DNA from 2 places in the Ochrobactrum sp. PL_is483 genome. Region 1 is predicted to be linked to the other one. Evidence: predicted binding sites of a transcription regulator. Region 1 holds the regulator's gene; the other holds the start of a gene.
The links. The regulator PhoB, encoded in region 1, activates phosphate uptake and scavenging genes when phosphate is short. The targets are predictions, from matches to a motif close to TGTCATNNANCTGTCAT.

Region 1 (15,197 bases):
TCCTTTTCTGTGAAGCGCACCTTGATGACGCCCTCCACGTCGTCCAGCACGCGCAACGCCTCTACCAGCCCTGATTTCTGGCCCGGCGGAAGGTCAATCTGGCTTGGGTCGCCAGTCACGATCATGCGCGATCCTTCACCGAGACGGGTCAGGAACATCTTCATCTGCATGGAGGTTGTGTTCTGCGCCTCATCGAGAATGACCGCAGAATGCGCCAGCGTACGCCCGCGCATGAAGGCAAGGGGCGCGATTTCGATCACACCGGCGGTAATGGCACGCTCGACCTTTTCCGCTGGCATCATGTCGTAAAGCGCATCGTAAAGCGGGCGCAGATAGGGATCGACCTTTTCCTTCATGTCACCCGGCAAGAAGCCAAGGCGCTCGCCCGCTTCCACAGCCGGACGCGAAAGAATGATCCGCTCGACAAGACCACGCTCAAGAAGCATAGCCGCATGGGCAACAGCAAGATAGGTTTTGCCCGTACCGGCGGGACCAACGCCGAACACCAGTTCCGACCGGTCGAGCGCACGCATATAGGCATCCTGCGTCGGCGTGCGGGCGAAGATTGTTTTCTTGCGCGTGGAAATCTGGGCGGCGGAAAGCTTTCCCTTGTTTTCCATCGTTGGCAAGGTGAGCTGGTCGTCGGCGGCAATAGCCATGCGCAGCGCGCCATCCACATCCGACACCGTCAGCTCATGGCCCTTCTGCAGCGTTTCATAAAGATGGTCGAGCGCGCGGCGCGCCTGTTCGGTCGCGGTCGGCTCGCCCCGGATCGACAGCTGATTTCCCTTGGAGCGGACATCCACGCCAAGCTTCTGTTCGATACGGGCAAGGTTTTCATCGAACTGACCGTAAAGCGCGCTGGCAAGACGGTTGTTGTCGAAGGTGAGCACGATATGGGCCATATCCGAGGCCCCGGTCGTCGGGCTTTTTTGCGTTTGATTGGTTGGCTTGGCAGATTTCAGCTTTTCCGTAGCGCTCAACCGTATCTCCTTAAAGCACAATCCTGAAAAGTTGCAGACTTCTCAGACTAGATTATGGGTGAACACAAACCGTCCACGCATTGCAATCACAGTCTCGACAGGATTACCGGCAAGCGACTCAAGACGCCGAAATTTTCTGCCTCGGCATCATCATGCCTTCAGGCCAGTTTTTGCGCAATAAGGCTATTGGTCCCTGTGGAGGTGATTTTCACATGAATGATGTCGCCGATCCTGTCACTGTTGCCATCGATGATGACAGGCAGGAGCCATGGCGAGCGGCCCACCATCTGACCGGCCTCGCGGCCGGGCTTTTCCAGAAGCACATCCATCTCGCGACCGATCATGGAATCCTGGAACGCATATTGCTGTTCCGACAGCAGCGCCTGAAGGCGCTGGAGACGCTCGTCCTTCACCGCTTCCGCAACATGATCGTCAAGATCGGCGCCGGGCGTACCGGGGCGCGGAGAATATTTGAATGAATAGGCCTGCGCGTAATTGACCTCCCGCACTAGCCGCATCGTATCCTCGAAATCCTGATCGGTTTCGCCGGGAAAACCGACGATGAAATCGCCCGACAGCGCCATATCCGGGCGCACTTCACGAATACGCTCGATCAGGCGCAGATATTCATCCGCCTTGTGACGGCGATTCATTGCCTTGAGAATCCGGTCGGAGCCGGACTGCACGGGCAGATGCAGATAGGGCATCAATTGCCGCAGGTCGCGATGGGCGGCAATCAGGCTGTCGTCCATGTCGCGGGGGTGGCTGGTCGTGTAACGAAGGCGCGCAATGCCTGGAATGCGCGCAAGGCGGAACAGCAATTCGCCGAGGCCCCATTCGCGGCCATCGTCGCCAGCGCCGTGCCAGGCATTGACGTTCTGGCCTAGCAGGGTCAGTTCACGCACGCCGCTATCGGCAAGGCGCTCGGCCTCCGCCACGATCTGCTTCACGTTACGCGAAACCTCGGAACCGCGCGTATAGGGAACCACGCAGAAGGTACAGAACTTGTCGCAGCCTTCCTGCACGGTCAGGAACGCGGAGACACCGCGCTTGCGCGTTTCCTCGCGCTTGGGCGACGGCAGATGTTCAAATTTATCTTCGAGAGCGTATTCCGTCTCAACTACCTTTTCGCCGCCGCGAACCCGCGCAAGCGCATTGGGCAGGCGATGATAGGTCTGCGGCCCGATGACGAGATCGACATTCGGCGCGCGGCGCAGGATTTCCTGTCCCTCGGCCTGCGCGACGCAACCCGCGACGCCAATGGTCAATTCCTTGCCATTCGCTTCACGCGCATCCTTCATCTTCCGCAGACGACCAAGCGCGGAATAGAGCTTTTCCGATGCTTTTTCGCGAATATGACAAGTGTTCAGCAAGACCAGATCGGCATCGTCCGGTGTGTCGGTCGCGACATAACCTTCCGCGGCAAGGCTGTCGGCCATGCGCTGGCTGTCATAGACATTCATCTGGCAGCCATAGGTCTTTACGAAAACCTTGCGCGCGTTGGGGCGCTCTGCCGTGGGGTCGAGATCGGTAATATTGTCGCTCATGCGCGGCTATCTACAGCTTTTGTCGCCATTTTGGAAGGTGACAATCTGACGGCTGTCACTCTTCGGGAATATCGCGGCCCAGCAATGCACTTTGCAAAAGCGCGCGCACCCGGTTTTCCATTGTGCGAGCAAGCGCCTTGCGATCGGTCCCGGCCGTTACGACGACAGGTTCCCCGAAACGCACTTCGACGTCTATCGCCCCCTCCCGCAAGATACCTTTGAGATGCGGCATCAGCTCGACATCGCCCGGCCATGCGGCAATCGGGCGGAAATAACGGCCCATCGCCATGCCGTGAACCCCGGTATAGGCAATGGCGACCGGCTGAACCATGACTTCCGATAGGTTCGCTTCCTTGATCGCAGCATGCGCCGCGCCGAAAAGCGCTGTCTTGAACGGCAAAACGCGATTGCCATCCGATGTCGTGCCTTCGGCGAACAACACCATTGCGTCCTCGGTTGCCAGACGCCGTGCAATCTCCGACGTTTGCTCTCCTGTCTTGCCGCGCCGCTCGCGCTCCACGAAAACCGTGCGCTGCAGAACGGCGAACATGCCGAAAACCGGCCAGCCGCGCACCTCGGACTTCGCAATAAACGATACCTGCCCCACCGCCGAGAGTACGACAATGTCGCTCCATGAGGTATGGTTGGAAACAAGGAGAAGGGGGCGGCCCTCGTGCATCTGGCCAACAGTCCTGATGCGAAAGCCGAACAGGCGCGCCACGACGCGGTGGAAGAAGTTTGGCAGACGGCGCTTCCACCCGTTCTTCATTTTCAGAAACAGATATTGAAACGGGATCAGCGACAGGCTCAGCGCAACCATGGCCGCGACAACCAGAAATATCCTGATCGCGCCGATCATTGCGCCCTCTTCAGGTCACGCCGGAGAATGAGCGCTGCCGAGCGGCCGTTCGGCGTTTCGTAATAGGCAGGACGGTCGCCGACTTTCTGGAAGCCGAGGCGGCGATAAAGGGCCTGCGCAGCGACATTCGCCTCGTCCACCTCGAGAAAAAGCGTTTCGGCCCGTTCCTGATAAAGATGGCGCAGAACGGCATCCATCAGCGCACGCCCGACGCCCTGCCGCTGCACGTCGCGCGCGACGGCGATGGTGAGGATTTCCGCTTCTCCAGCCACAAGACGCGCCAGCACAAAGCCACAGGCGTCATTGGGTTTACCCTCCGTACGGGCAACGAAGCCGAAAACCGTATCCTGTGCAATCAGTGACCTGAAATCGTCGGAACTCCAGCCATGAAGGAAAGCGACGGCGTGAATGCGCTGGATCGCATGACTGTCCTGGGCGCGCAATGGTTCTACCGAAACCTCCCTGCGACCGAAACGGCCGAACGGCAAGCCCATCATCGGCTATTCCCCGGCACTCTTCCGCGGCAACGCAAATCCGACCTGCGGCTTTGCATCGGGTCCGCGCATGTAAAGCGGCTTCGGCGCATCCCCCGGCTGGCGGGAACTTGCCAGACGCGCATAGGTGCCGATTCTTGCTGTCGGCTCTACCGGGCCCAGCGCGAAGCGGCCGCCAATTGCTTCATTGATTGAGCGAGCGGAGGAGCCAGCAAGAACCGTATTTTCCACTTGGGAAGCTGCGTGAGCCTCTGCTTCCTCCCGCGACAGAACCAGCGGCTCTGCGCTGGCGGTCCCCTTTGCGTCGAACGATTGCGCATAAATCTCGCCGCGATGGGCGTCGAGAAAGACCAGTACCGGTTTTTCCGGGCTCTCGATCCGGGTTTCAGAGGCAAGCGCTTCGAAGGCTGTTATCCCGATGGCTGGCACGCCCAGCGCCAGCGCGAAACCACGTGCCGCCGAGACACCGATACGAACGCCGGTAAACGATCCCGGCCCTATATTGACCGCCACCCCATCCATGTCGCGGAGCGATAGTCTCGCTTCCGTCAAAGCGCGTTCGACATAGGTCATCAATACTTCCGCGTGGCCCTTGCCAATGTTTTCGCTCACATCGGCAAGCACCACATCGCCATCGGAATCATAGACGGCAACAGAACACCACGAAGCGGCAGTATCGAGGGCAAGTATCTTCATGCGCAACCGGGTAAATCAGAATTTGCGCTGCGACAAGCCGTAACTTGGTGGAAGCCGGACCGGCGCCGTTTTTTAGCCATTTCTCACGGAACAAAAACTGCCGGCATGCATTTCTCCCCCGGGTGCGGGAATGTTTTGCGTTGCCTTGAAGTCAACGAAGGCCTCCTCCGGCAAATCGAGCCTTCTAAGGATCTGGCGGGTTCGTTTGTGCTGGAATAGCTGCCCACGATCATGAGCGACATTCTCCCAGTCTCTCCAAGCCGGATCGAGCAAAAGGATGTGAGGATAAAATGTCCAACAAGTCGATGCATGCAACCCGCAACGATCTTCCTTCCAATACGAAGACGACAATGATCGCCCTGCTCAACGAAAATCTGGCCGCAACAATCGATCTTGCCCTCATCACCAAGCAGGCTCACTGGAACCTCAAGGGGCCGCAATTCATCGCCGTTCATGAAATGCTCGATGGTTTTCGCGGCGATCTCGACGAACACGTCGATACGATTGCCGAGCGTGCCGTACAGCTTGGCGGAACAGCCTATGGCACCACGCAGATCGTGGCGAAGGAAACCAGATTGAAGCCCTATCCGACCGACATTTATGCCGTTCATGACCATCTGCTGGCATTGATCGAGCGTTATGGCGATGTCGCCAATTTGCTGCGCAAATCAATCAAGGATGCCGACGATGCCGGGGATGACGACACGGCGGATATTTTTACCGCCGCTTCCCGCAGCCTCGACAAGGCGCTGTGGTTCCTCGAAGCTCATGTTCAGGAAAAGAACTGACCGAACGGATATAGTGTAAAGGCCGGGAAATCCCGGCCTTTACATGATCAGTTAGCCCATTCGCCGCCGCGCATCACCGGCTCCCGGGTTCCGTGCGCGTTGATGCCATCCACGTCGATCTCGCCGGAGCCGATCATCCAGTCGATATGGATAAGGCTCGAATTGCCGCCCTGCGCCTTGATCTGTTCCGGCGTCAGCTTGGCGCCGTCGATAAAGCATTTGGAATAGCATTGGCCGAGCGCGATGTGGCTCGCTGCATTTTCGTCGAACAGGGTGTTGTAGAACAAAAGCCCGCTCTGCGAGATCGGCGAGGAATGCGGCACCAGCGCCACTTCGCCCAGACGACGCGCGCCCTCATCCGTATCCAGCACCTTGTTGAGTACTTCTTCACCGCGACTTGCCTTCGCCTCGACAATGCGTCCGCTCTCAAAGCGAACCGCGATATTTTCGATCAGGGTGCCCTGATGTGACAAAGGCTTGGTGCTGGTCACATGGCCCTCGACACGCAGGGCGTGGGGCGTCGTAAACACTTCTTCCGTCGGAATGTTCGGATTACAGGTAATGCCGTTTTTCGCCGTGGAAGCGCCGCCGTGCCATTCATGGCCGTCGGCAAGCCCGACGGTCAGATCAGTGTTCGGGCCTTTGAAATGCAGGGCGCGATAAGCCTTGCCGTTCAGGAAACGGGTGCGCGTGCGAAGCGCTGCATTATGCGCGGCCCACGCGCCGACCGGATCGTCGACGTCGACACGCGAAGCCGCAAAGATCGCATCGGCCAGCTTGCGGGTCGCGATGTCCGCCGGGTCGTTCGGAAACATGAGCTTTGCCCATGCCGGGTTGGGATAGGAGACAATGTTCCAGTTGATGTCGAAACCGGCAATCTTTTCCAGCGCCGGCTGATAGGCTTTTGAATTGGCGCGGTTGGCGCGTGAAACCTTGGCCGGGTCCTGACTGGAAAGAAGCATCGGATTATCGGCGGCGATGGCCAAGCGGGCAGCACCGTCCGCATAGGCCTTCGCCATGCCTTCATAAAGCCAGTTGGCCGCGCGGTCGAAACTTGCATCGGGTGCGTTCTCGTAGCGGGCGAGAGCCAATTCGTCATCCGCGAAGAATGGCGTCACCAGTCCGGCTCCGGCCTTGTAGGCATGTTTGGCGATAAGGCGAACCAGCGGCAATGCGACGACCGGCGCGGTGATGACGAGATCCTGCCCCTCGCGCAATTGCAGACCGACACGAACGGCGACTTCCGCAAGACGTTCAAGTTTCACCGGATCGATGACTGGGTTCAGCTGTTCATGAGCCATGGGTGGAAGACCTCTTTGGATATGGAATCACCGACAGTTTATCAGACGGCATAAATTCACCACCTTTTTTCCTGCCTTTCCGCTATAGTATTCACGCGGTCAGTTGCTGAAGAAAGCAGAAAGCAATGAATAAGAAAGTGCTTATCTTACTGGGCGTTACCGGCCTTCTGGCCGGCTGCGTGACGATGACGCCCGAACAGCGCCGTGCGGCTGACGAGCAAACCTGCCAAAGCTATGGCTTCAAACCCAGGACCGATGCTTTCGCCAATTGCCTCATGCGGCTCGACCTCGATCGCAGAGCCGACAGGCGTGCCTGGCAGAACCGGGTGGATTTCTACGACACGCCGATGGTGATCTATCGCCCGATATACCGGCCCTGACGCCTTGTGGCGAAAAACGGCGACCATCAGTCAAAATCAAAACGCCGGCCTGAAGCAAACAGGACCGGCGTTCTGATTGATCAAGTGCAGATCAGCTTTTTATAGCGGCGCTTCCGGCCTGTCCTGAGACAGAAGAAGCGCGCCGATGGCGTCGGCCTGCTTCTGGCTTGCCGGACCATAGCCGAGCGACGTCGGCTGCGGAGCGGTCGTATCGAATTGCGGCTGATAGGAGGCCATTTGCATGTGGTTCTCCTGCTGAGTTGCAGGGACACCGCGATGACGCGCCAGGCGATTACCGCGGGCCTGCGGACCGGCGCCGCCGTTCTGTTCCGCGCTTTGAGCCTGAGAAGCCTCCGCGAGCGCCACCTGAACTGTCGGTGCTGCGCCCGGAACCGGACCCGTCTGCGGCAGGGTCACGTCATAGGATGGATCTTGAGGAACGGAAGGCGATTGCGGCGAATAGGCGAGCGCAAGATTGTATGGTTCCTGCGGAACCGGATTCTGGAGCGAGCCGTCGCGATTGCGCTTCTCATAGAAGGAATTGCCGCCAGCGACGAGCACATAGTGCATGTTGTTATAGGGGAACTTCAGGCCCGCCGTATGGAAGAACATGGCGTTCTTGAGCTTCGGATGGCGCTGCCCCTTCAGGACTGCATCGGCAGTTGCCTGAACATCAGGTAACGCCTTGGAATTCATCTTGCGGGTGAGAACACCGGGCGCGAACTGGTTCTTCTGACCGACCACACCGCAAATCGTATCAGGATAACGGCCCGATGCGAGACGATTCATGACGACCGTGCCGACAGCCAGAAGCCCGTCGGGACTCGAACGGTTGGATTCGAAGAACATCGCGCGTTCAAGACATTCCTTGTCACGCGCGGTGTAGGTGTAGGTCTTCACGCCATTGACCGATTTGACGTGGCTTGCCGCCGTCTTTTCCGAATTGGCTTTTCCCGAAGTCCCGGTCGTCGTGCAACCGGTCACCACGAAAGGCGCAACCACCAGCCCGATAAGAACGGGCAATTTCCACTTCGCGGCGCGCGTCAATGGCTCAGTCTCATGTTAGGACCCTTAACTGATCCAGTCATACGTTCAGGCAGACACATCTGAAACGATGCGCGCGAACGTCTGACTGCGGTGCAAGTCAAAGAGGACGAAGATCAAAATCGCTCATCCTACTGTCGCTCAATCGAATTCAAGGTTTTGGAATTTTTAGGCCAAAAAAAGGCGAAGCGTCAAATCCCAACGATGCAGGAAGCAGCCAGACAGCCTAAAATGAATTCCGAATCGAGAGTGCGAATATGCCTACAAGCCATTTAAATATATTAATAATTTATTAACGAGAGTTACGAATTCAGATAAGGCATTGATTTAAAGCGATTCAAATTCTCGCAATACACGCCATATCGCTGCCTTAATTCGTGTTTGCTTGGATAGTTTTCCCGACCACATTCATGCTGCTTCAAATGATCTGCAAAAATTCAGTTTTCCATGGGTTCCGCTGGTTGCCGTCAACTTTGGAAACATAGTTGTAACATCGTGTGAAAACGCCTAATTGGCGCGAGTTTTGACCCGGCAGAGGCGAATCGGGTCAGCATTGCCCAGGGCCTATCACCCGTGAAACGGCCCGCCACGATGAACATGACGGGCCGATCAAGAGCTGTACTTGAGAGTTTCGAAACGGTGTCGATCAACCGAAAGAATAACCGGCGCCGCGAACGGTCCGGATCGGATCAAGCGCACGACCGACATTGATTGCCTTGCGAAGCCGCCCGACATGGACGTCCACGGTGCGATCATCCACATAGATATCGGGACCCCAAACGCCATCCAGAAGCTGGCTGCGCGAGAAGACACGGCCGGGCGACATCATGAAATATTCGAGCAACCGGAATTCCGTCGGTCCAAGACGAACTTCCTTTTCCTTGCGGTAGACCCGATGCTGCTGGCGGTCCAGAACAAGATCGCCCACTTTCAGCACATGAGACAGGATGCTCGGATTGGAGCGGCGCAGCATTGCCTTGACGCGTGCCAGAAGCTCCGGCGTTGAAAACGGCTTTACGACATAATCGTCGGCGCCGACGCTTAAACCTCGGACGCGTTCGCTCTCCTCGCCACGCGCCGTCAGCATGATGATCGGCAGGCGCTCGGTTTCCGGCCACTGGCGCAGGCGACGGCAAAGCTCAATGCCCGATACGCCCGGCAGCATCCAGTCCAGAATAAGCAGATCCGGCACATTCTCGCGCAAGGCGATTTCGGCCTCGTCGCCGCGCAGCATCGTATCGACCTGATAGCCCTCTGCCTCAAGATTGTAGCGAAGCAGAACGCTCAGCGCCTCTTCGTCTTCCACCACAGCGATTTTGGGTGCCTGTGACATCCAGTATTTCCCTATCCAAATTCGGCGGACGGTGGATACAATCCCCCAATCGACCGCGTGCCGCCGCGCTATTCACACATTCTCAACCGCCGGACCAAAGTCCGGCCGGTTGCAGTTCAGGGTTTACGCGCCTCATCCACGACAATACCGTGGCTCAGGTCTTCCTTGGGTCGCTCAGCCGGCATTTGCAGGCCAGTCACGATGTAATAAACAGTCTCCGCGATATTGGTCGCGTGATCGCCGATGCGCTCGATATTCTTCGCGCAGAACAGAAGATGCGTGCAGGCGGAAATATTGCGCGGATCTTCCATCATGTAAGTCAAGAGTTCGCGGAACAGAGACGTGTACATGGCGTCAATTTCGTCGTCGCGGTCGCGAACGACATTGATCTGCTGCACCGAACGCGACGCATAGGCGTCGAGAACGTCCTTCAGCTGCGTCAGCGCCAGTTCGGCCAGCGTTTCCAGACCGCGATAAAGCTTTACCGGCTGGCGTGATTCCGAAACGGCGGCAACACGCTTGGCAATGTTCTTGCCCAGGTCGCCGACGCGCTCCAGATCGGCGGAGATGCGGATCGAGCCGATGATCTCGCGCAGGTCCACGGCCATGGGCTGGCGCTTGGCGATAATCATGACGGCCTTGTCGTCGATCTCGCGCTCGCTGGCGTCGAGGATAAGATCGTCAGAGATGACACGCTGCGCGAGCGCATTGTCCGCATTGACGATTGCGGCGACGGACTGCTCGACCATACGTTCCGCATGTCCGCCCATCTCGGCGATCTTATGGGAGAGAAACTTCAATTCCTCGTCGTAGGAGCGAACGGTATGCTGAGACGGCATAGTAGACCTCGTAATAAAAATTGCGGGGAAGCCGCACTGTCTGTTGAAACGCAGTTCCGGATCAGCCGAAGCGTCCGGTGATGTAGTCCTGCGTGCGCTTTTCGGTCGGCGCGGTGAACATGGTTTCCGTGTCGCCCACTTCGACCAGATTGCCAAGATGGAACATGGCTGTGCGTTGCGAAACGCGCGCGGCCTGCTGCATCGAGTGCGTGACGATCACGATCGTATAGTTCTGGCGCAGTTCATCGATCAGCTCTTCCACCTTCGCAGTTGCGATCGGGTCGAGCGCCGAGCACGGTTCGTCCATGAGGATGACTTCCGGGCTGACCGCAATCGCGCGCGCAATGCAAAGGCGCTGCTGCTGGCCGCCTGAAAGGCCGGTGCCCGCATCGTGCAGGCGGTCCTTCACTTCTTCGAACAGGCTGGCCTTCTGCAGGCTCGTCACGACGATTTCCTCCAGATCAGCCTTGGTGCGGGCAAGACCGTGGATGCGCGGGCCGTAAGCGACGTTCTCATAAATCGATTTCGGGAACGGATTCGGCTTCTGGAACACCATGCCGACGCGGGCCCGCAGTTCAACGACATCGATCTTCGGATCGTAAATGTCCTCGTTGTCGAGCGTGATCTTGCCGCCGACCTTGCAGCCTTCGATCGTATCATTCATGCGGTTGAGTGAACGCAGGAAGGTAGACTTGCCGCAACCGGAGGGACCAATCAGCGCCGTGACCATCTTTTCCTGGATTTCCAGATCGACGTCGAACAGAGCCTGCTTCTCGCCATAAAACACGCAGACCTTGTCGCCCCGCATCTTTATGGAACTGGCGTTGGCGTTCATTTTTTCTCCTACGGCTTTCTCGAGAGATCGTTCAGTCATCAGGTTCATAGCTTGCGACTCCCGTTTACCAGCGGCGCTCGAAGCGGCGGCGCAGAATGATTGCTGCAATATTCATCACGGCCAGAAACAGAAGCAGGACGATGATAGCGCCTGACGTGCGTTCAACAAAGGCACGTTCTGCTTCGTTTGCCCACATATAGATCTGCACCGGCAAAGCGGTCGCCGGATCCATCGGTGTCGACGGCACATCGGCAACGAATGCTACCATGCCGATCAGGAGGAGCGGCGCGGTTTCACCAAGCGCATGGGCGAGACCGATGATCGTGCCGGTCAAGATGCCGGGTGCGGCAAGCGGCAGGACATGGTGGAACACCATCTGCGTCTTCGATGCGCCGAGACCGAGAGCTGCGGAGCGTATGGAAGGTGGCACGGCACGCAGCGCGGCACGCGTTGCGATGATGATGGTGGGAAGCGTCATCAATGTTAGCACCAGACCGCCGACCAGCGACGCAGAGCGCGGCAGGCCGAAGAAATTGATGAAAACCGCAAGTCCGAGCAGACCGAACACGATGGATGGCACGGCCGCCAGATTGTTGATGTTCACCTCGATCATATCGGTGAACCGGTTCTTCTTGGCGAACTCCTCCAGATAGATCGAAGCAGCAACGCCGATAGGCAGCGAGAGGCCGAGAACGATAAGCATCATGTAGAGCGAACCAACCAGTGCAACCCCGAGACCGGAGGTTTCCGGGCGGCTGGATGCGCCGAACGTAAACAGACCCGTATTGAAGGCCTCCTTCATGACGCCTTCTTCCGAAAGCGTTTTCATCCAGCCTACTTGTCGGTCCGATACCTTGCGGCTCGTCTCCGGCACGGAAAGATCGATCTGTCCCTTGAAGGCGGAATCGATGTCGGCGCCTGCCAGAACCGGAACGGTCTGCGTCGTGCCGATGAGCGACGGATTGTCCATCACGATCTTGCGCAGCTGAATGCGTACACCGTCCGAATAGAAGCGGCCCAGATCGCGCATAGCCGGCCGGTCTGTCGTGGAAATACCAAGCTTTTCGGCCAGGGCGTTGCGCACCAGCAGCGGATAGTTGGCGGTGATCAGCACATTCGGATCGGTCGCCCGCTTGTTGCCCGGATCGATCACCTTTTCCTCAAGCTTGACCGGCAGATAGAGCGTCGTCTGCCAGAAGGCAGTATAGCCCTTGGAAAAGACCGAGAACAGGAGCGCGCACAGGAAGAACACACCGATGGCAATTGCGGCAATGCCATAGTAGCGGAAGCGGCGTTCAGCAGCGTAGCGACGCTTGATCCCAATATCGCGGCGTGTCGGCCGTGCCGTGGCGCCGCTGGTGTTAAAGGTCGTATCGGTCATTATTCGTACTGCTCCCGGTACTTGCGCACGATGTGCAGCGCAAAGATGTTCATGATCAGCGTCAGGACGAAAAGCGTGATGCCGAGTGCAAAGGCCACCAGCGTCTGCGGCGAGTTGAACTCAAGGTCGCCGGTGAGCTGATTGACGATCTTCACCGTGATGGTGGTCATCGCCTCGAATGGATTGATGTTGATGCGTGCCGCAACACCTGCAGCGAGCACCACGATCATGGTTTCGCCGATGGCGCGGGAGGCGGTCATCAGAAGCGCGCCGACGATGCCAGGCAATGCCGCCGGAAGAACCACCCGCTTGATGGTTTCCGAGCGGGTCGCGCCGAGGCCGAGCGAGCCGTCACGCAACGCACGCGGCACGGCGGTGATGATGTCATCGGAAAGCGAGGATACGAACGGGATGAGCATCACGCCCATGACGAGACCGGCGGTCAGAACGCTCTGCGCCATGATAAAACCTTGCCCGCCTGCAATGGCAATGGAGAGATCGCGCAGGAAAGGTCCGACAGTCACGAGCGCGAAGAAGCCGTAGACGATACTGGGAATGCCCGCCAGAAGCTCCAGAACCGGCTTTACGATGGTGCGCACGCGAGGCGAAGCATATTCGGCCATATAAATGGCCGAGAACAATCCGACCGGAACCGCGAACAGCATGGCCACCAATGCGATATAGAGCGTGCCTGCCAGAAGCGGGATGAGACCAAACTGGCCCGTCTCGCCACCCGACCCGGCAGCGGCAAAGCGCGGGTCCCACACCGTGCCGAAAAAGAAATCCCACGGCGAAACCGACTGGAAGAAGCTGATGGTCTGGAACAGCATCGAGCAGATGATGCCGACTGTCGTCAGGATGGCGATGCCGGAGGCTGCAATCAGGCCCCAGAGAACGATCCGCTCGACATTGTTGCGCGCACGCATGCGCCGGCTGATCGTGGAAAGCCCGAAGATCAGGCCCGCGACGGCGATCACCAGAGAAACTGCGGAACCGATGGTGTGCGTCAGCGCCGTTGCCTTTTTCAGGTACAGCGCGATCGGCACCATATAATCCGCGCCTTCGGTCGCGAGCGCCACGCCCTTTGCGCCCAGAAGCGTGCGAGCATCCTGATAATTCGATGGAAAGCTTTCCAGTTCGGTTGGCGTCAGCCGGTCAAGCCCGCTGGCCAGACCGCGAACCATGCCGAGTTGCAGGCTGCGATTGGTGAAGGAACCTTCCTCAATGGCATCCGGCAAGCGGGCGGTCGCACTGTGATCGATATAAACCGACGTTCCAAGGGCCCATATGGCGAGGAACAGAACCGCGGGCAACGCTGAAACGAGGAAAACCCACCAGCCGTGATAATGCGGGCGGGAATGCATTTTCTCGGTCGGCGAGGCTTTTGCGGAAGCCGACTGCGCCTTGTCCAGTGCAACGGCACGCTGGCGGCCTATGAAGAATCCGATCAGCCCGATTGCAACGATACTGACGAGAACCAGAAAGAAGGACATTCAATTTCCCCGGTTGCCCTGATGAATGCGGATGGCTTTGAGGTGCAGCTTCCACCCATGCCGTTCCGCGCGAATGCGCCTGTCATAATATAAAGGCGCGAAAGGAGAAGAACGCGGAGATTTCTCATCCCCGCGTTCCACAGATCAAAACTTACTTCGCAGCCAACGTCTTGCCTTCGGCGAAGCCAGCGCGCTGTGCTTCACGTTCTGCATCCGGGGCCGGAACCAGACCGTATTCGGCGAGCGGGCCGTCAGGACCGATCATCTGGTCGTTGAGGAAGAACTCAACATATTCCTTGAGGCCCGGGATGACGCCGAGATGCGCCTTCTTCACGTAGAAGAACAGCGGACGCGACACCGGATATTCGCCCGAAGCAACCGTTGCAGCGGAAGGGGTAACGTCGTTGACGGTGGCGACCTTCAGCTTGTCGGCATTGTTTTCGAAGAAGTAGAGGCCGAAAACGCCAATGCCGGTCTTGTTGGAGTCGATGCGAGCCAGCGTTTCAGCATAATCGCCATCGATGTCGACAGCCTTGCCGTCCTTGCGCACTGCGATACAGGCGGAAGCGGCAGCCTTGTCGTCGAGGCCGGTCTTCTTGATTTCGTCCAACGCGCCGGAGTGCTTGCAGCCGTCGGCCAGAACTTTTTCCTCAAACACTTCGCGGGTGCCGTGCTTTTCGCCCGGGATATAGGCGGCAATGTCCCAGTCCGGAAGGTTCGGGTTGACCTGGTTCCACTTGGTGTTCGGATTGTCGACCAACTTGCCATCTACGACCAGCTTGGCTGCGAGCGCCTTGTAGACATCTTCCGGCTTCAGCTTCCAATCCGGACCCTTGGCGTCGGTCGCAAACACGATGCCGTCATAGCCGAAGCGTACTTCCTGAACGTCCTTGACGCCAGCGTCGATGCACGACTTCAGTTCCGAGTCCTTCATGGCGCGCGATGCATTGGCGATATCGATGGTGTTTTCACCGACGCCCTTGCAGAATTCCTTGATGCCTGCGCCCGAGCCACCCGATTCAACAACCGGCGTCTTGAAGTTCGGGAAGGTTTCACCGAACGTCTCGGCGACGATTTTTGCATAAGGCAGAACGGTCGAGGAACCGGCAACCTGAATCTGATCGCGCGCCTGAGCGGCGGAAACCGACATAACGGCAGCGATGGCAAGCGCTGCGGTCGAGGAAATCATCTTGTTCATGAGCTGCGGCTCCTGTTGTAAAAGAC
Region 2 (15,197 bases), 230 kb from region 1:
ATGGTATGGACCCGGGCTTGCGCAATCCGCTCGGCGCGCGCGCCTTGTATCTCTTCAACAAGGGTGGTGACACAGGCTATCGTCTGCACGGCACGCCGGAATGGTGGTCCATCGGCAAGGCAATGTCTTCCGGCTGCATCCGCCTCATGAACCAGGACATCATGGATCTTTATGATCGCACCGAACAGGGCGCCAAGGTGATCGTGAAGCAATAAAAGATACGAAAAAGGCCGCTTCGAGCGGCCTTTTTCATGACAATCAAATAGAAATCAGATTTGTTCGACCTGCTGCACTTCCGGCACGAAATGGCGCAGAAGATTCTGGATACCGTGCTTCAGCGTTGCCGTCGATGATGGGCAGCCGGAGCACGCGCCCTTCATGTTCAGGAATACGGTGCCATTTTCAAAACCACGGAACGTGATATCGCCCCCATCCTGCGCCACTGCCGGGCGAACGCGGGTTTCGATCAGTTCCTTGATGATTTCGACGGTTTCGGCGTCGGCTTCATCGAAAAATTCTTCCTCGCCATGCGCGGCGGCGGCATCGGCATTGCTGTTGCCGGCCATTGCAGGCGCGCCGGACATGAAATGTTCCATGATCGTGCCAAGGATAGCAGGCTTCAGATGCTGCCATTCGCCATCGTCCTTGGTGACGGTGATGAAGTCATAGCCGAAGAAAACACCCGTTACGCCCGGAACCGAAAAGAGCTTGGCCGCAAGCGGCGAGGTGTTGCCAGCGGTGGAGGCATCGCGGAAATCGGCGGTGCCTTCCGGCATGACCACCTTGCCGGGAAGAAACTTCAGGGTCGCCGGGTTGGGCGTGGTTTCAGTCTGGATGAACATGCCGGTTGTCCCGCTTTCAGATTTTGGAACGATTTTCGTAAGCGCAGATCCGCATGGACGCAAGCGCTGTCCCGATCTCGCGCGTATCAGTTGTCATCAATATAGGGTGATTACGTCACCGCATCAATGTCGTCGTCGCTCATACCCGCCGGAATGACCGTCACCGGGATCGGGAACTGCGCGCGACCGGCCAGCGATTGCACGAGGGGGCCGGGGCCTTCCTTGCCTGAACCGGCAGCCAGAACAAGAATGGCGATGTCCTGATCTTCCTCGATGAGGCAAATGAGTTCTTCGGCGGTTTCGCCTTCGCGGATGCTGATTTCAGGCTCGATCCCGTGATCGGCACGCACGGTCGCAGCAAATTTTTCGAGCGCTGCCCGCGCCCGATCCTGTGCTTCCGAGCGCATGATTTCGCCCACGCCCAGAATTTGCTGGAAATCCGAATCATCGATCACGAAAAGCAGGATGAGCGAGCCGCCCGTGTTTTTTGCACGGCGCGCCGCATAGGCAACGGCGCGCCCGCATTCGGGCGTTTCGTCGATGACAGCAAGAAACTTGCGGCGGTGACCGGCTTCCCGGCTAAGTCGTTTTGATACCATGGCCGCAATTTGCCATCGGGATTGATCGTCTGCAAGCTGGCATTTGGCAGGGCGCGATGATCGAAACGCGCCCTGCTGATCAAGAAATTCAGTTCTGCAACCAGCCAACAATGTCGCGGACATGGCGCATGGTCTGTTCGGCGATCACGCCAGCCCGCTCGCCGCCATCGCGCAGAACGCTGTCGATGTAGGCCGGATCGGCGATCAGTCGGCGCATCTCGTGGGTGATCGGCGAAAGCTTCGCGACCGCCAGTTCGGCAAGCGATGCCTTGAATTCGGAGAACTGGCGTCCGCCGAATTCCTTCAGCACATCTTCCTTCGACTGGGAGGAAAGCGCCGCATAGATGCCAACCAGATTATCGGCTTCCGGACGACCGGCGAGGCCATCGAGTTCCGTGGGCAGGCCGTCGGAATCGGTCTTTGCCTTGCGGATTTTCTTGGTGATGGTCTCTTCGTCATCAATCAGGTTGATGCGCGACAGGTCCGATGGATCGGACTTCGACATCTTCTTGGTGCCGTCGCGCAGCGACATGATCCGCATTGCCGGGCCGGAAATAACTGGCTCGGTGAGCGGGAAGAAGCCCGATACCTGCTCGTCACCAACCTGCATATCCACACCGATGCCGAGCGAGGCGATACGGTCGGAATAGTCATTGTTGAACTTCTGGGCGATATCGCGGGTCAGTTCCAGATGCTGCTTCTGGTCCTCGCCGACCGGTACGGCGGTGGCGCGATAAAGCAGGATGTCGGCGGCCATCAGGCTCGGATAGGCAAACAGGCCGAGCGAAGCATTTTCGCGGTCCTTGCCTGCCTTGTCCTTGAACTGGGTCATGCGGCTCATCCAGCCAATACGCGCGACGCAGTTGAACACCCATGCAAGTTCCGCATGCTGCATGACGCGGCTCTGGTTGAAGACGATGCTCTTCTTCGGATCGATGCCAGCGGCGAGGAAAGCTGCGGTGACTTCGCGGGTCGACTGCATCAGTTCAGCCGGATCGGGCGAAACGGTCAGGGCGTGCATGTCCACGACGCAATAGATACAGTCGTTGGTGTTCTGCATGTCCACCCACCGCTTGATCGCCCCGAGATAATTGCCGAGGTGAAGGTTTCCGGTCGGCTGGACGCCGGAGAAAACAAGCGGTTTGAACGTGCTCATGATCGGTTCCTAAAAAAGTTAGCCCCGCCGGTGGAGAGCGGGGATTTTGAATGCTGGTCTTTTCGCAGAGACGCAGCCGCCTTTCAAGCGCGAATTATTGCTCGCTTTCAGGGGCTTTCTTTGCCGCGCCACGCTTGATGTTGCGGCGGATCATCCCGGTATTCGCCCCGCCGAGACCGAAGGCAAAACCGAAATAAACCACCATTGCGGCGACCACGATTGCGGTCACGGTTCCCGCCCGTACAACGAGCGGCGCTGCCGAGGAAAGCTCATGGGCGAAGTAGCCGATGGCAAAATGGATGCCGGCAGCCATGATCGCGGCAGCGACGAGGAGGCGCGGAATGCGGGTGAGGAGTGGAATATCCTGCCCCCAATGGCCGCGCTTCACCAGTGTCGCGAAAAGCAGCACGGCGTTGACCCAGCCCGCGACGATTTCAGCGGTGGCGATGCCGGTCGGTCCGAAATGCGGAAAAAGCGTGATGGCAAGCGAGACGTTTACCGCCACCGAAATGGCGGCAAAGATCATCGGCGTGCGGGTATCCTCGCGGGCGAAGAAGCCCGGAATGAACGCCTTTATCAGCACGAAAGCAGGAAGGCCGAGGCCATAGATCGCCAGAATATTGGAGACGACGAGCGTGGAGTCCGGGCTGAACTTGCCGCGTTCGAATAGAAGACGGACGATGGGTTCCGACATGACGAGCAGGGCCGCTGCCGCTGGCAACGTCAGAAACAATGTGAACTCGACCGAGCGGTTCTGCAGGTTCGACGCTTCTTTCATATGCCCGCCGCGCAGCGCGCGCGCCAGTTCCGGCAGCAGCACGGTCGCCACCGCGATGCCGACGACGCCGAGCGGAAGCTGATAGATGCGGTCTGCATAAACGAGCGAGGAAACCGCGCCTTCCATGCCTGAGGCGATGTTGGTGTTGATCAGCAGGTTTATCTGCGTGATGCCGCCGGTGATGGCGGCGGGAAGCGCCAGAACCAGCAACCGTTTGACATTGGAGGTGAGGCGCGGGCGGCGAAAACCGATCTTGATGCCTGCATTGCGCACGGCAATCCAGACGATGGCAAGCTGAACCAGGCCCGCAGCCATGACGCCCCAGGAAAGGCCGTAGCCGACCGAAAGCGCGTCATAGCCGCGCCACCAGGCCACGGCCAGAACGCCGATCAGGATGATGTTGAGGAAAACCGGCGCAATGGCCGCGGCGAAATAGCGGTGCAGCGAATTGAGCATCCCGCCCATCATCGCAGCAAGCGACATACAGGCGAGATAAGGAAACATGATGACGGCGAGACGCACCGTATTGTCGAATTTTACCGGATCGTCGGTGAAACCCGGAGCGATGACCGTGCGCACGATGAAGGGCATGGAAAGTTCCATCGCAATGGTCAGGAACAGAAGCACGGTGAAAAGCACGCCGAACACTTCTTCGGAAAAACGGCGTGCGCCGTCCATGCCGTTCTTTTCGATCTCCTTGGCAAAAAGCGGCACGAAGGCTGAATTGAACGCGCCTTCGGCAAAGAGCCTGCGGAATGTGTTTGGGAAACGGAAGGCAGCATTGAATGCATCGGCCACTGGACCGGTGCCAAGTGCCGCCGCCATGAACATCTCGCGCGTGAAGCCGAAAATGCGGCTCATCAGCGTGCCGGACGCGACTGTGGCGAACTTTTTGACCAAACTCATTTACTGAAAAACCTATGCTGCGGCCTGCGACGAGCGGCCGTTTGTCTTGCTGCCATTTTCCGCGCCCAGCACACCAAGCAGCTTGCGCCTGATATTGCCCTGGCGGGTGGCGTTTGAAATCTTGTGGCCCACTAGGTCGGTTACGTAAAAACTGTCAATCACCTTCTCGCCAAACGTGGTGATATGGGCAGAAGCAATATCCAGTGAAAGGTCCGAAATAAGGCCGGTCAGTTCCGAAAGCAGGCCGGGTCGATCCAGTCCTTCCACCTCGATGACGGTGAACTTGTTGGAGAGCGTGTTATTGATCTCGACCCGCGGCTCCACCTTGAAAGCCTTGGCAGCCTTTTTCGGCTTGGTGCGCTTGGCCAGCACGTCGGGCAGATGCGCCTTGCCGGACAGGACATCCTCGATGACCTTGCCGACGCGTTCAGCGCGGCGGCGCTCGTCATCGTCGGTATCGAATTCGCGGCTGATGAGAATAGTGTCCAGCGCGCGCCCGTCGCCGGTCGTGAAAATCTGCGCGTCCACGATATTGCCGCCTGCCGCGGCACAAGCGCCGGTGATGATCGACAACAGGCGCGGATGGTCGGGCGCCAGCACCGTGATTTCGGTCACGGCCTCGAATGTATGCGGCTTGGCCATGGTGGCCAGCGCCCGCTGGTTGCGGTCGGCTTCGCGAATGAAATGGGCGTGCCGGACCTGATCCTCAAGGCTGACTGTAAAGAGGTAGTTTTGATAATGCAGGTCGAGATAGGCTTCGCGCTCAGCCGACGGCCAGTCGGCCAGTTTTCCGGCAAGCGCCTGCCGTGCCTGCCGGTCGCGGTCGGCGCGGGACAGTTCCGAAAAGCCGCCGGTTAAAACCAGTTCGGTTTCATAGAAGAGCGTGCGCAGAAGTTGGCCCTTCCAGCCATTCCACACGCCGGGGCCGACCGCCTTGATGTCGCAGACCGTCAGGATCAGGAGAAGCTTCAACCGCTCCATGGTCTGTACCATGTCGGCAAAGTCGATGATGGTCTTGCGATCATTGAGATCACGAGACTGCGCCACCATGCTCATGGTCAGATGTTCACGCACAAGCCATTCGACGGTTTCGGTTTCGGCGGGGGTAAGGCCGAAGCGCGGTCCAAGCCTGCGGGCAATGCGCGCACCGGCAACCGAGTGGTCCTCCGGGCGCCCCTTGGCGATGTCGTGCAGGAGCAGCGCTACATAAAGCAGGTTGCGGTCACGCTTGACGGTGGTGATGAGGTGGTTTGAAAGCGGATGTTCGTTTTCAAGCTCGCCATGCTCGATTTCCGACAGCACGGCGATGCAGCGCAGCAGATGCTCATCCACCGTATAATGGTGGTACATGTTGAATTGCATCATGGCGACGATCTTGCCGAAATCCGGAATGAATTTCCCAAGCACGCCGGATTCGTTCATGCGGCGCAAAATGAGTTCGGGATTGCGCGGCGAGGCGAGGACTTCCAGGAAAAGCCTGTTGGCTTCGGGATTTTCACGCAGATCGGCATTGATGAGCTTCAGCGAGCGGGTGAGCTGCTGCATCGCTTCGGGATGAAATTCCAGCCCGTGCTTGTCCGCCAGATGGAAGAGACGGATGATATTGACCGGATCTTCCTTGAAAACCTCCGGCCGCGCGATGTTGATGCGGTGATTTTCCGAAACGAAATCGCCGTCTGCGGAAAGCTTGCGCTTGCGTCGCGAGAAAGTGAGGAAGATGCGGTTGAAGCCCGGAACGTGCTTGGCTTGCTGTTCCTCCAGCGCGGCACAGATGATGCGGGTGAGGTCGCCCACATCCTTCGCCACCAGAAAGTAATGCTTCATGAAGCGTTCGACATAGTTCTGGCCGGGGTGCGCCGTATAGCCAAGGCGTTCGGCGATTTCCGGCTGTATATCGAAGGAAAGGCGCTCTTCTGCCTTCAGTGTCGCAAAATGCATGTGGCAGCGCACGGCCCAGAGAAAATCCTCGGCCTTGTTGAACAGCTTCAGCTCGGCGCGTGACAGAACGCCGAGCTTGACCAGTTCTTCCTTGGTCTTGACGCGATAAAAATATTTGGTGATCCAGAACAGCGTGTGCAGGTCGCGCTGGCCGCCCTTGCCTTCCTTGACGTTCGGCTCGACCAGATAACGGGTTTCGCCCGCCTTGCGGTGGCGCTGGTCGCGCTCGGCAAGCTTGGCCTGAATGAATTCGGGGCCGGTATCCTTGACGATTTCCTCATCGAAGCGGGCGACAAGCGTCTTGAAAAGGTCCTTGTTGCCGGAGAGCAAGCGTGCGTCGAGGATCGCCGTGCGGATCGTCATGTCCTCGCGCGCCAGACGGATGCACTCATCGATATTGCGTGTGGAATGGCCGACTTTCAGCCCCATGTCCCACAGCATGTAGAGCATGTATTCGACCACCTGCTCGCCCCAGGGGGTCTGCTTGTAGGGCAGCAGAAACAGGAGATCGATATCCGATCCCGGCGCAAGCCCGCCCCGCCCGTAGCCGCCGACTGCGACGATAGCCATATTCTCGGCCTTCGACGGATTGACCATCGGATAGGCCTTGGTGGTGGCGAATTCGAACAGCACCTCGATCAGCGTATCCATGAGAAAGGAAAGGCGTTTGGCGCAGAGCGTGCCGCCGCCATCCTTCATCAGCATGCCTTCCGCATTGGCGCGCCCGCGCACCAGAGCATCCTTCAGAGCCTGAAGCACCACTTTGCGCACGGTCGGGCTGGTATAGTTTTCGTCCGTGGAATCCGCCAGTTCGTTGAGCTTGCGGCGCAGCGTTTCGGGATTGACGATCTCTTCCAGCTTAAGGTCGTGTGCGCTCATGCGGCATGTAGATCCGGTTTGCGGAGAAAGGACAGCGGGCAACCTATCCTATAGCCGCTTTTATCGACGATGAATATCCAAAAGCAAAGGCCGGGTTTCCCCGGCCTTTGCATCGCTATTCGCTGATTTTTCAGTTCGTCGCATTATAGGCGGTGATTGCCGCCATGTTGACGATGTCGGAATCCTTCGCGCCGATAGTGACGATCTGCGCGGGCTTGTCGAGGCCGACGAGCAACGGGCCGATGATCGTTGCGCCGCCCAGTTCCTGCAGCATGTCGGCGGCAATCGAGGCCGAGTGATTGTCCGGCGTGACGATCACATTGGCCGGACCCGACAGTCGGATGAACGGATATTGTTCCATTAGCTTCGGGTTCAGCGCCACATCGGCACTCATTTCGCCATCGAATTCGAAATCGACATGGCGTGTCGCCAGAATGCGGACGGCTTCCTGGATACGTGCGGAGCGTTCACCGCCCATATGGCCAAAAGTCGAGAAGGCGGTCAGCGCCACTCGCGGCACATAACCCATGCGGCGCGCCATGCCTGCTGCTTCCACCGCAATATCGGCAAGTTCGTCTGCGGTTGGCATTTCATGGACGGCGGTATCGGCGATGAACACCGTGCGTCCGCGGCAAAGCGCGATGGAAACACCGACCATGCGGTGGCCGGGCTTGGAATCGATCACGCGGCGCACGTCGTCAAGGCCCGTCGCGTAGTTGCGGGTCACGCCCGTCACCATGCCATCGGCATCGCCAAGCGCCACCATGCAGGCCGCAAAATGATTGCGGTCATTGTTGATGAGGCGGTGGCAATCGCGTGTCAGATAGCCCTTGCGCTGGAGTTTCTCGTAGAGATAGTCAGCATAGGCGGCATTGCGGCTCGACAGGCGCGCATTGATGATCTCGATGCCGGGACGGTCGAGATCAAGACCGGCAGCCTTGGCCGTGTCCTGCACCCGTTCCTCGCGGCCCACCAGAATTGCGGTGCCAAGGCCCTGATTGACGTAGGAAACGGCGGCACGCATCACCTGTTCTTCTTCGCCTTCGGCAAAGACGATGCGCTTCGGCTGGCGGCGCACGCGTTCATAGATGCCGCGAAGGGTCGAGGCGATCGGATCGCGGCGCGCCGACAGTTCGCGCTTGTAGCCTTCAATGTCGGCAATGGCGCGTCCGGCAACGCCGGTTTCCATCGCAGCCTTGGCAACGGCAGCCGAGACGGATGCAAGGAGGCGCGGATCGAACGGCACCGGAATGATGTAGTTCTGGCCGAAGCGCGGACGGCTGCCCTGATAGGCGGCAACCACGTCGTCCGGCACGTCCTCACGGGCGAGTTCGGCCAGCGCGTTGACGGCGGCGATTTTCATCGCGTCGTTGATGGTCGTCGCGCGCACGTCGAGCGCGCCGCGGAAGATGTAGGGGAAGCCAAGCACATTGTTGACCTGGTTCGGATAATCCGAACGGCCGGTGGCAACGATGGCGTCGTCACGGATGCGCGCCACTTCTTCAGGCGTCACTTCCGGGTCGGGATTGGCCATGGCGAAGATGATCGGGTTCGGCGCCATGGAGCGGACCATGTCTTCCGTGAACGCGCCTTTGGCCGAAAGGCCGAACACCACGTCTGCGCCATTCAGGGCATCGGCGAGCGACCGCTTGTCGGTCTTCACCGCGTGCGCCGATTTCCACTGGTTCATGCCCTCTTCGCGGCCCTGATAGACGACGCCCTTGGTGTCGCATAGGATGACGTTTTCCGGGGCAAAACCCATCGCCTTGATAAGCTCGATACAGGCGATGCCCGCCGAGCCCGCGCCATTGCAGACGAGCTTTGTCGTCTTCATGTCGCGGCCGGTCAGGTGCAGCGCATTGATGAGGCCGGCGGCGGCGATGATGGCCGTTCCGTGCTGGTCGTCGTGGAAAACCGGAATATCCATCAATTCGCGCAGGCGCTGCTCGATGATGAAGCAGTCGGGCGCCTTGATATCTTCCAGATTGATGCCGCCAAACGACGGGCCGAGATAGCGCACCGCATTGATGAAAGCGTCGATATCGGTGGTATCGACCTCAAGATCGATGGAATCGACATCGGCAAAGCGCTTGAACAGCACGGCCTTGCCTTCCATGACCGGCTTGGATGCGAGCGCGCCCAGATTGCCGAGGCCGAGAATGGCGGTGCCGTTGGAGATGACGGCGACCAGATTGCCCTTGGCCGTGTAATCATAGGCGAGAGCGGCGTCTTCGGCGATTGCCTTCACCGGCACGGCGACGCCCGGCGAATAGGCGAGCGACAGGTCGCGCTGCGTTGTCATGGGCTTGGTGGGGTTGATCTCCAGCTTGCCCGGACGACCCTGCGCGTGAAAGTCCAGCGCTTCCTTCTCACTGGCTGTGGGTGCGCGTTCTGATGTGTTGCCCTTCGGCGTCGAGGCTGGCATGTTCCCTCCGGTTTTCTCTGCGGGAAAACCTCGATAGCGCCAGTCTTGCATTGTGTAAACAGCGCTTACGGGAATAGATATTCATCCAAAAGCGATGGAATACGAAATTTTATGACTTTGGCGTTGTTCGCCAAGCAATAAATGAAGGTTTGCCAATGGAAGCGAAGGCGAGTGAACATATGTTGGATGCGGAAGAAAATGCCGCCGAGGCACCCGTTCGCCTGACGCCGATGATGGAACAATATATCGAGATCAAGGCAGCCAATGTCGATTCGCTGCTCTTTTATCGCATGGGCGATTTCTACGAGCTGTTCTTCGATGACGCGGTGGAGGCATCTGCGGCGCTCGGCATCACGCTTACCAAGCGCGGCAAGCATCTGGGCGAGGACATTCCCATGTGCGGCGTGCCGGTCCATGCCGCCGACGACTATCTGCAAAAGCTGATCGCCAAAGGCTACCGGGTTGCAGTCTGCGAACAGGTGGAAGATCCGGCGGAGGCGAAGAAGCGCGGCTCCAAATCGGTGGTGAAGCGCGACGTGATCCGCCTCGTCACGCCTGGAACGCTGACCGAAGAAAAGCTGCTGGACCCATCAGAAGCCAATTTCCTGATGGCCATGGGGCGCACGCGCGGCGATGGGGCGCTGGCGCTCGCCTGGATCGATATTTCGACTGGAACTTTTCGCGTGGCGGAAACCACGTCGGACCGGCTTTTCGCCGATGTGATGCGCGTGGACCCGCGTGAACTGGTCGTGGCCGACAGCGCCTTCCACGATGAGGAATTGCGCCCCGTCTTCGATCTGGTCGGCAAGGCAGTGACGCCGCAACCGGCGACCCTCTTCGATAGTGCTGCTGCGGAAGCGCGCATCCAGCGCTATTTCAACGTTGCGACGCTCGATGGTTTCGGCCAGTTCAGTCGCTCCGAGCTTTCGGCCATTTCCGGTGCGATTGCCTATATCGAAAAGACGCAGATTTCCGAGCGCCCGCCGCTGATGCGGCCCGAGCGCGAGCATGAAGGCGGCACGATTTTCATCGATCCGGCCACGCGCGCCAGTCTGGAACTGGTGCGCACCATGTCGGGCAGTCGCGATGGCAGTCTTCTCAAGTCCATTGACCGCACCGTTACCGGAGGCGGCGCGCGGCTTCTCGCCGAACGTCTGACCGCGCCACTGACCAATCCGAAGGAAATCGCGCTGCGGCTCGATTCTGTTTCCTGGTTCCTGAGCGAACCGGGCCTCTGCGAAGCCATGAGGGCTGAACTGAAAGGCGTGCCGGATATGCCGCGTGCGCTTTCGCGCCTTGCCGTCGGGCGCGGCGGGCCGCGCGATCTGGGTGCGCTTGCGCGAGGCTTCGAGGCTGCGCACACCATTGCAGGCCTGCTGGAAAGTGCTTTGCTGCCCGACGAGCTGGCCCATGCCCGTGATGCGGTCAGCGCCGTGCCTGCCCTCTTTACAGCGCATCTCGACCGGGCTTTGGCTGATGAATTGCCGCTCCTGAAACGCGACGGCGGTTTCGTGCGCGCAGGCTATAATGCCGAACTCGATGAAATGCGGGCCTTGCGCGACCAGTCGCGCCGGGTGATCGCCGGATTGCAAGCCGACTATATCGAAGAGACCGGCATCAAGTCGTTGAAGATCAAGCATAACAATGTGCTTGGCTATTTCATTGAGGTGACGGCCAACAATGCCGGGGCGATGACGGATACGGATGAAGCCAAGGGCCGTTTCATCCATCGCCAGACCATGGCCAATGCCATGCGCTTTACCACGACCGAACTGGCGGAACTGGAAAGCAAGATCGCCAATGCCGCCGACCGCGCCTTGTCCATCGAGCTTGCCGTGTTTGAGGAACTGACTGCGGAAGCCGTTTCTCATGCCGACAGCATCCGCGCGGCAGCATCGGCGCTTGCGGTTTTCGACGTTTCGGCAGCGCTTGCTGTGCTGGCGGAAGAGCAGGGCTATTGCCGCCCGCAGGTCGATGACAGCCTGTCCTTCAACATTGTTGCCGGTCGTCACCCGGTTGTCGAGCAGGCTTTGCGGCGGCAGGCGGCCAATCCGTTTGTTGCCAATGACTGCGATCTCTCTCCGCAAAAGGATTGCGGGAACGGTGCGATCTGGCTTCTCACCGGCCCGAACATGGGCGGTAAGTCGACCTTCCTGCGCCAGAATGCGCTGATTGCCATTCTTGCGCAGATGGGCTCCTTCGTCCCTGCCGGGTCTGCGCAGATTGGTGTCGTGGATCGATTGTTCAGCCGTGTCGGTGCTTCGGACGATCTGGCACGCGGGCGCTCCACCTTCATGGTCGAAATGGTGGAAACGGCAGCGATCCTCAATCAGGCAGGCGAGCGCTCGCTGGTGATTCTTGATGAGATCGGCCGCGGTACGGCGACTTTCGACGGACTTTCCATTGCCTGGGCCGCGGTCGAATATTTGCATGAGAAGAACCGCTGCCGGGCGCTGTTTGCTACCCATTTCCATGAAATGACGGCGCTTTCAGAAAAACTGGAGCGGCTTTCCAATGTCACCATGCGGGTCAAGGAATGGGACAATGATGTCGTCTTCCTGCACGAAGTGGCGAAGGGTGCTGCCGACCGTTCCTACGGCGTACAGGTGGCGCGTCTCGCCGGACTGCCCGAAGCGGTCGTCAACCGTGCGCGTGACGTGCTGCACCAGCTCGAAGCCGGTGAAACATCCGGCAAGGCCGACAAGCTGATTGATGACCTGCCGCTGTTCTCGGTCGTCTTGCAGCAGGAAAAGCCGAAGCCGCAGGTTCAGGCCAAGGACAGCGAACTGGCGAAGGCGGTTGCCGCCATCAGCCCCGACGAACTGACCCCGCGCGAAGCGCTGGACCTGATCTACAAATTGAAGGAACTGGCCGGAAAGGCGTGAGGTTTCTGGAACCTCGCCCTTCGATCCTTCGACAGGCTCAGGATGAGGCTATGCTCCGCCCCTCGGGATAAGGGCGCGGTAGTCTGTTTGAGATTCTGGGTATGACGTGCCGAAAATGGTGATGTTTGCGAACCGGAGCGGAGTGAACCGGAATATCTACAGACTACACAAAACGGTTCGCTTCCGCGCCGTAATACGTAATGTAACGGCTGGAGATGCGCTCAATCGGCAGGATGATGAACACATCCGTGGTGCCGAATGCTTCGTCGATCACGGCGCCATCCCCGATCATCGCACCGAGGCGCAGATATCCCTTCACCAGAGGCGGCATGGAAAACAGTGCAACCTTGTTGTTGATGGCTTCCTTCGGCATCAGGTCCATGGCCTGGTAGCGATTGGGCAAGGCGCGAACGTCCCAGTCATCGGTGGCACGGCAATTGTGATGAAGGAAGGACAGGCCGAGTGCGTGCGCGGCAGGTACAGCGCCGTGGAACGACGCGCAGCCGAACATCACATCGATGGAATGGCGGCGGCAATAGGCCCAGGCACCTTGCCACAGAAGCTCGACGGTACGCTTGGAACGGTATTCCGCCTTCACGCAGGAGCGACCGAGTTCAAGCAGACGAAGATTCGGGCGCGAAAGGGCCAGGCGCTGCACGTCATATTCGTCGGCAGAATAGAAGCCGAGCGCCTTTTCCGCCTGATCGCTGCGCATCAGGCGATAGGTGCCGACAATCTGCTGGTGTTCCGGCACGGGAAGGGCGGTATCGTAAACGAGAAGGTGATCGCAAATGGCGTCAAAGCGGTCGGCATCGCGAAGCTCCACGGCTTCGATGCTCTCCCGGCGCGCACCCATTTCGTCGAAGAAGACGCGAAAGCGCAATTCCTGCGCGGCTTCCACGGCCTCGCGTGAATTGGCAAGCCGTACTTCCAGCGATCCGATGCGCCCCAGAACAATGGGGTCGCCGCCGGACGCGAACAGCGCCTGTTGTGCTTCTAAGCCTGACATGACCGTATCATCAATGATTTGCTGGTCCATTCCAAGCAGTACTGTCATGATGATGGCTCCTGATTTGCCTATTCCCGTATTCCTGAATGGCTTTCCCACTGATATTTCAGCGAGAGCCGCCAATTCCAGCCTTCGTCCGCCCTGATTGAAAGGACGGGCGTCCAGTTCGGCCGAAGCATTACAGATTCAGTGCTACGCGAGGATGACAGAAGCATGTCACCAATGTGTCAATTCGAGTGGCCGGACCTTATCCCCTTCAAAAAGCTTTTAATTTCACGCGATCAAATTATGCGAAAGGCAGAAACTGTTCAAGCCGTCCCGTCAGCGTGTGGCCGTCAGCGGGTGGCCCGCTCGCGCCGCCAGCCGAGAAATTCTTCCAGAATGATAAGCCCAGCGCCGATGGTTATGAACGTATCGGCGAGGTTGAAAACAGCGAATGACCATGTCGGCAGATGGAACAGGATATAATCGACCACATAGCCATGCATCACACGGTCGATGAGATTGCCGATTGCACCGCCAACGACCAGCGCGAAACCGTAGCGCGCGAAAATGCGGTCCGGCGCGTTGGTCCACCACAGGTAAAGCACGAACAGGATAACTGCGGCGGTGATTGCCACCAGTCCCCAATCATGCAGCCAGGCGAGCATGGAAAAGGCGATGCCCTCATTGTGCGTCCGAAACAATGCGAGGAATGGCAGCAGGTCGATTTGTTGACCGTAGCCCATCCGTGTTTCCACCAGATGCTTGACGCCCTGATCGATCAGCACCGTGAGGATGACGACAAAAAGCGAGGACCAGACCGCGTGCCGCTTCATCCCTAAGCCCTTTCATCGAGCGTGAGCGCGTCGCGACGAATTTCGTACAGCATGACGCCGGTGGCAATTGCGAGATTAAGAGAATCTGCACGTCCTGCCTGGGGAATGCGGGCTAGCTTGTCGCACGTATCGGCAAGGCTGTCCGGCAGGCCCTGCTGTTCGTTGCCCATCATCAAGACCACGGGTTTGTTGGCATAGGGAATGGTGCGGTAGTCGACGGCGCCTTTCAGATGGGTGCCGACGACAAGGCCGGAAACGCCTTTGCGCCAGTTGAGAAAATCGGCTTCGCTCACCTTGTAGAGCGGCATGGAAAAGACCGAGCCCATGGTGGCGCGCACGGTTTCCAGCGAATAGGGATCGGTGGTGTCGCCAATCAGAATAACGCCCTTGGCGCCAACCGCATCCGCGGTACGGATGACGGTGCCAAGATTGCCGGGGTCGCGCACGCGGTCGAGCGCGATATAAACGTCGTTGCCTTTCGGCTTGAGGCTTGCAAGCGGGCGATATTGCTGCTCGAAGACGCCAACCACCATTTGCGGATTGTCGCGCCGCGTAATGGCGGCCATGATCTTTTCGGTCACTTCCAGCACCAGTCCGCCCTTGGCGAATGTGCGGGCGGCGACCTGCTCGACCATTTTGTTGCCCTTGCCGGATTTGGCGAAGACCAGCGTCTTGATGCGCCAGTCTTGTTCCAGCGCGTCGATGACAAGCTTCAGCCCTTCGGCCAGGAACACGCCCTGCTGGTCACGGAATTTTTTCAGCGCCAGCGAGCGAAGGTCCTTCACAATGGGATTGGTAAGGCTGGTAACTTCCTTGACCTGACCCACCCGGGGGCTTTTGGAAAAATCGTCGTCACGGCTCATTTGGCTACCCAGCGGCTGAACATGGAAGTGGAAAGTGCGCGTCCTGCCGCCCGTTCACGCAGGATAAGTTCACCCGATTCGACTGTCCCGCCAAGACCG

Region 2: a site for PhoB is predicted at 13,632-13,648, ahead of olsB (l-ornithine N(alpha)-acyltransferase). Genes of this name have one in related genera too.

Annotation. Positions count from the first base shown of each region.
Region 1 covers NZ_JBVPGS010000037.1:14,092-29,288, reverse strand. The annotation lists gene AC0TNJ_RS13870 (PhoH family protein) at 1-983, opposite strand, end outside; gene miaB (tRNA (N6-isopentenyl adenosine(37)-C2)-methylthiotransferase MiaB) at 1,142-2,530, opposite strand; gene olsA (lyso-ornithine lipid O-acyltransferase) at 2,586-3,389, opposite strand; gene rimI (ribosomal protein S18-alanine N-acetyltransferase) at 3,386-3,886, opposite strand; gene tsaB (tRNA (adenosine(37)-N6)-threonylcarbamoyltransferase complex dimerization subunit type 1 TsaB) at 3,890-4,579, opposite strand; gene dps (DNA starvation/stationary phase protection protein Dps) at 4,870-5,367, shown strand; gene AC0TNJ_RS13840 (aminopeptidase) at 5,415-6,668, opposite strand; gene AC0TNJ_RS13835 (hypothetical protein) at 6,794-7,048, shown strand; gene AC0TNJ_RS13830 (cell wall hydrolase) at 7,148-8,095, opposite strand; gene phoB (phosphate regulon transcriptional regulator PhoB) at 8,739-9,425, opposite strand; gene phoU (phosphate signaling complex protein PhoU) at 9,542-10,264, opposite strand; gene pstB (phosphate ABC transporter ATP-binding protein PstB) at 10,326-11,099, opposite strand; gene pstA (phosphate ABC transporter permease PstA) at 11,164-12,480, opposite strand; gene pstC (phosphate ABC transporter permease subunit PstC) at 12,480-13,973, opposite strand; gene AC0TNJ_RS13800 (PstS family phosphate ABC transporter substrate-binding protein) at 14,125-15,171, opposite strand.
Region 2 covers NZ_JBVPGS010000037.1:239,694-254,890, forward strand. The annotation lists gene AC0TNJ_RS14830 (L,D-transpeptidase) at 1-215, shown strand, start outside; gene AC0TNJ_RS14835 (NifU family protein) at 270-842, opposite strand; gene AC0TNJ_RS14840 (universal stress protein) at 953-1,441, opposite strand; gene trpS (tryptophan--tRNA ligase) at 1,530-2,597, opposite strand; gene murJ (murein biosynthesis integral membrane protein MurJ) at 2,692-4,281, opposite strand; gene AC0TNJ_RS14855 ([protein-PII] uridylyltransferase) at 4,294-7,098, opposite strand; gene AC0TNJ_RS14860 (NADP-dependent malic enzyme) at 7,229-9,523, opposite strand; gene mutS (DNA mismatch repair protein MutS) at 9,679-12,408, shown strand; gene olsB (l-ornithine N(alpha)-acyltransferase) at 12,572-13,465, opposite strand; gene lspA (signal peptidase II) at 13,753-14,235, opposite strand; gene AC0TNJ_RS14880 (TrmH family RNA methyltransferase) at 14,238-15,098, opposite strand; gene AC0TNJ_RS14885 (RsmD family RNA methyltransferase) at 15,095-15,197, opposite strand, start outside.